2 regions of the Weizmannia sp. WK01 genome follow, and region 1 is predicted to be linked to the other one. Evidence: a T-box and tRNA genes for the amino acid it is inferred to sense, from the RefSeq annotation. Region 1 holds a T-box; the other holds one or more tRNA genes.

What was found. A T-box is a leader RNA that pairs with one kind of tRNA and senses whether it is charged. The one in region 1 lies ahead of leuS (leucine--tRNA ligase), so its partner is inferred to be a tRNA-Leu.
Region 2: it has a tRNA-Leu gene. The T-box ahead of leuS (leucine--tRNA ligase) is inferred to sense a tRNA for this amino acid. The anticodon was not compared.

The regions. Positions count from the first base shown of each region.
Region 1 covers NZ_CP109616.1:2,472,115-2,474,577, forward strand. Annotated here, with positions in the region: gene leuS (leucine--tRNA ligase) at 1-1,361, opposite strand, end outside; T-box leader at 1,430-1,635, opposite strand; gene OF158_RS11830 (MDR family MFS transporter) at 1,690-2,463, opposite strand, start outside.
Region 2 covers NZ_CP109616.1:2,784,897-2,787,359, reverse strand. Annotated here, with positions in the region: gene OF158_RS13380 (LLM class flavin-dependent oxidoreductase) at 1-815, shown strand, start outside; tRNA gene OF158_RS13375 (tRNA-Leu) at 933-1,014, shown strand; gene OF158_RS13370 (zinc-dependent alcohol dehydrogenase family protein) at 1,402-2,463, shown strand, end outside.

The sequences.
Region 1 (2,463 bases):
TCCTTCATTTTCGGAAGCATGAGTGGCAGCTCTTCTTCCGGCACGGCCGTTATGGTCCCGTCTTCCCAGTGGATAACCGGGATCGGCTCGCCCCAGTAACGTTGGCGGCTGAACAGCCAGTCACGCAGGCGGTATGTCACTTTCTTCTGTCCGATCCCTTTTTCTTCGAGCCACTCGATCATGCGTTTAATCGCTGCCTGTTTATCCAGCCCGTTTAAAAATCCGGAATGGACGTGTTCGCCGTCACCGGTATAGGCTTCTTTTTCAACGTTGCCGCCTGCGACGACTTCTTTAATCGGCAAATCGAATTTGCGGGCAAATTCATAGTCGCGTTCGTCATGGGCCGGCACCGCCATGATTGCGCCTGTCCCGTAGCTCATTAATACATAATCGGCAATCCAGATTGGCATTTTTTCGCCGTTCGCCGGGTTCACGGCATACGCCCCCGTAAATACGCCGGTTTTGTCTTTCGCAAGGTCCGTCCGTTCAAGGTCGCTTTTTAATTGCACCTCGGCAATGTAAGCCTGAACTGCATCGGCCTGCTCATCTGTTTTGATTTTATCCACAAGCGGGTGTTCCGGCGCAAGCACGGCATAGGTCGCCCCGAACAGCGTATCCGGGCGGGTCGTGAAAACGGTAAACGTTTCATTTGTGCCTTCAACCTGGAATGTCACTTCCGCCCCTTCCGAACGGCCAATCCAGTTGCGCTGCATATCCTTAATGTTTTCCGGCCAATCCAGCTCCTCAAGGTCTTCAAGAAGGCGGTCTGCATAGGCGGTAATTTTCAACATCCACTGGCGCATCGGTTTGCGGATGACCGGATGCCCGCCGCGTTCGCTCTTGCCGTCAATGACTTCTTCGTTTGCCAGCACGGTTCCGAGCGCAGGGCACCAGTTGACTGGCACTTCATCAATATAAGCCAGTCCCTTTTTCCACAGCTGCAGAAAAATCCACTGCGTCCATTTATAATATTCCGGATCAGATGTGTTGATTTCCCTATCCCAATCATAAGAAAACCCGATCGATTTCATCTGGCGGCGGAACGTATTGATATTTTGAATTGTGAAAACAGCCGGATCATTGCCGGTATCAATCGCATACTGCTCAGCTGGAAGCCCGAATGCATCCCACCCCATCGGATGGAGGACATTATATCCTTGCATCCGTTTCGTCCGCGACACGATGTCGGTCGCCGTATAGCCTTCCGGGTGCCCGACGTGAAGGCCTGCCCCCGACGGATACGGAAACATATCCAGGCAATAAAATTTCGGTTTATTTTCGTCTTCACCGGTACGGAACGTGTGATGCTCTTCCCAGTACTGCTGCCATTTCTTTTCGATTTTCCGGTGGTCAAAACTCATGACAGACTCCTCCTTTTTTATGTATCGACATTGACAATATAGGACGCAAAAAACCTCCCATCCCAAGAAAAAGGGACGAGAGGGTTCTCCCGCGGTACCACCCAAATTAGTGCAAGCACTCACTTTAAGTCCTTAACGCGGAATACGGCAAATACTAAAACGGGTCATATTTGCAACTCAAAGGCGAGTTCACGGGGTTCTCTGATTGGCTTGCACCTTCCGCCAATTCTCTTGTTTCAGCGCCGCCGTTACTACTCCTTGTCAACGTTCTTCTATCATTTATTCAATTTATAACCTATTTTACAGAAATTCATTCTCGGTTTCAACATTATTTTCCTGCCGCCTCAGAATGCGGTTTTTCTGCGAGTGGGCGGTCATACAGCAAGGCCAATAAAAGGGAAATAGCGAGAAAAATAATGAGCAATCCGAACAATGCCTTCATGCCGAATGCATCTGCGACAAACCCGCCAACAACAGGGCCAATCATTCTGCCGCATGTTGCGACACTGTTGATGATGCCCTGGTAAAACCCTTCCCGCCCTTTCGGCGAAAGCGTATTGGCAACTGCGGGCACAGCCGGCCAGACAAGCATTTCCCCAACCGTTAAAATGGCCATTGCCACTAAAAAGCCGGCAAAATGCCCGGCAAAGGCAACGACAGCGAATGACAGCATAAAAATGGCCGTCCCAACAACAATTTGCTGTTTGACTTCCGGCAAGAACCGCTTTAAAAACGGCAAAAGGAGCGGCTGGCCGAGCACGATGATCGCGCCATTCAATGTCCAAAGAAAGCTGTATTTGTTCAGCGATATATGAAGCGTCTGCGTATAAGTGGAAATCGTGGCCGTCCATTGCGTGTACGCCGTCCATGCCAGGAAATAAGCAAAGCATAACAGGATGAGTGATGCCACTTGCGCCCGTCCTGCACGTTTGGCAGAAGCAGCGGCTGTGCCCGCATATCCGGCATGTTTTTCGGCAATATTCCGGTAACCGAAGATAGCAATCGCCATAAAAACGAGAAAAAGTGCAAGATTCGCTGCAAAAATAAGGTCAATGGAATAAGAGGCAATCACACCGCCCAGCGCGGCACCGAGTGCAACCCC
Region 2 (2,463 bases), 310 kb from region 1:
GGTATATAGCGGCAGGGACGAAAACCATCCGTGTCGGGTCTGGCGGTGTGATGCTTCCAAATCATGCACCGCTTGTCGTGGCTGAGCAGTTTGGAACACTGGGTTCCATCTATCCAGGCAGAATTGATCTCGGCCTTGGCCGTGCGCCGGGTACAGACCAATTGACAGCTGCGGCGCTCAGAAGGAATTTAAGGGGCGGGGAAATGGATTTTCCGGATAATGTCCAAGAACTGATGAACTATTTTCTCTCGGATAAAGAACGCAGGACGTATGCACGGGCCGTCGTGGCAGAAGGGGTGGATGTTCCGGTTTGGCTTCTTGGGTCAAGTACATACAGTGCCACACTTGCTGCCAGGCTCGGCCTGCCGTTTTCGTTTGCAAGCCATTTTGCACCAGCGCAATTGTTTGATGCTTTATACCTTTATCGGGAGAACTTCAAACCGTCCAAGTATTTGCAAAAGCCATATGTGATTGCGTGTGTGAATGGCGTAGCAGCTGACACAGATGCAGAAGCAGAAAGGATCGCAACAAGCCTGTACCAGTTTTTCCTCGGCGTTATCCGTGGAAAATCGCAGACGCTGCAGCCGCCTGTCGATAGCATGAACGGGATTTGGACTCCGTTTGAAAAAGAAGCGGCATTGCGTCAGCTTGAATATGCTTTTATCGGTTCAAAACAGACAATCAAAGAGAAAATGGAAGAATTTTTGGATGATACACAGGTCGATGAGTTGATGTTTGTATCGCATATTTACAACCATGAAGAGCGGCTGCGGTCTTATGAGATCCTAAGTGAACTGAAGGAAGATCATATGTGAATAGGGGAGCTGTTTTGCTTCCCTTTTTCACACAATGGTTATTGACATTTTTTACGATCTGGATATAATTATAAAAGTGACATAACAAACAGTTTTGTTTGAGATTCATAGGATCATGCCGGTGTGGCGGAATTGGCAGACGCGCACGACTCAAAATCGTGTTCCTTCGGGAGTGTCGGTTCGACCCCGACCACCGGTATCAAAAGATCACATTTCAGTTTTTCGGTAAAACGTTCCTTATAATCTAGTAAGGAGCGTTTTTTCATTTTCCGGAAGAAGTCACTCTCTTCAATCGGTGAAGGGCAGAAGGTAAGGGATGAATTTCGGTTTGCATTTACTAAAGGCTGCTTATTTGTTTTTTTCATTATTCAGTCGTAAAATAAAATAAAGAATTTAATAATAGCGAATCTAAACACAAATCACTATACTTATCAAGGCTATGAAGCATATCAGCTAGTTCCGGGCGTTCCAGATTTGTTCAGCAATCCCAATTCGCCGAAAACAAAGCATATAAGTGATATTCGTAGGCTTTGAAAACCGTTCAAGTGCGCTGATACATAACGAATTTCAGAGGAGATGGGTGAGAGTGAAGATCAGAGCTGCTGTACTACGGGAATCAGGTGCTGCTATGCCATATGCAGCAAGCAAACCGATTAAAATTGAAACATTGGAACTCGATGAACCGCAACAAGGAGAAGTGCTTGTCAAGATGAAGGCGGCCAGTTTGTGCCACTCGGATTTGTCTGTTATAAATGGCAGCAGACCCCGGCCTTTACCGATGGCTCTTGGGCATGAGGCTGCCGGTGAAGTGGTGAAAACCGGTAAAGGTGTGACGGATCTTGCGCCGGGTGACCATGTTGTTTGTGTGTTTGTACCAAGCTGTGGCGAATGCCTGCCGTGCAAGGAGGGACGCCCTGCATTATGCGAAACGGGTGCGGCTTCAAACGCGGCAGGTACTTTACCAGGAGGCGGCATCCGGCTGCATGCAAATGGTGAAGACATCATGCACCATCTCGGCGTATCCGCTTTTTCAGAATATGCTGTTGTGTCCCGTCGTTCTTTGATTAAAATTGAAAAAGACGTTCCGTTTGAAAAGCTTGCCCTTTTTGGATGCGCTGTCATTACGGGGGTCGGGGCAGTCGTGAATACAGCCCGGATTAAGTTGGGCAGCACAGTTGCGGTTGTCGGTTTGGGCGGCGTCGGATTAAGCGCATTAATCGGGGCTGTATCAGCAGGGGCGAGCCGTGTAGTAGCAGTAGATGTCAATGAAAATAAATTTGCGTTGGCAAAAAGGTTTGGAGCAACAGATGTATTTGATTCCAAAGATCCAGATGTTGTTGAGAAAATACGTGAAGCAACTGGCGGGGGACTGGATACTGTTTTTGAGACGGTAGGTGCAGTCCCGGCGATGGAAACGGCATACGCCATCACCAAGCGCGGTGGCACAACCGTTACGACAGGACTACCGGATCCAAAACATCATTTTTCTTTCCCTTATGTAACGCTGACGGCTGAGGAACGGACGCTAAAAGGTTCCTATATCGGTAGCTGTGTTCCAGAAAGGGATATTCCAAATTATATCCGGCTTTTTAAAAACGGCCGCTTGCCAGTGGATGAATTGGTAAGTGATGTCATTTCTTTGGATGAG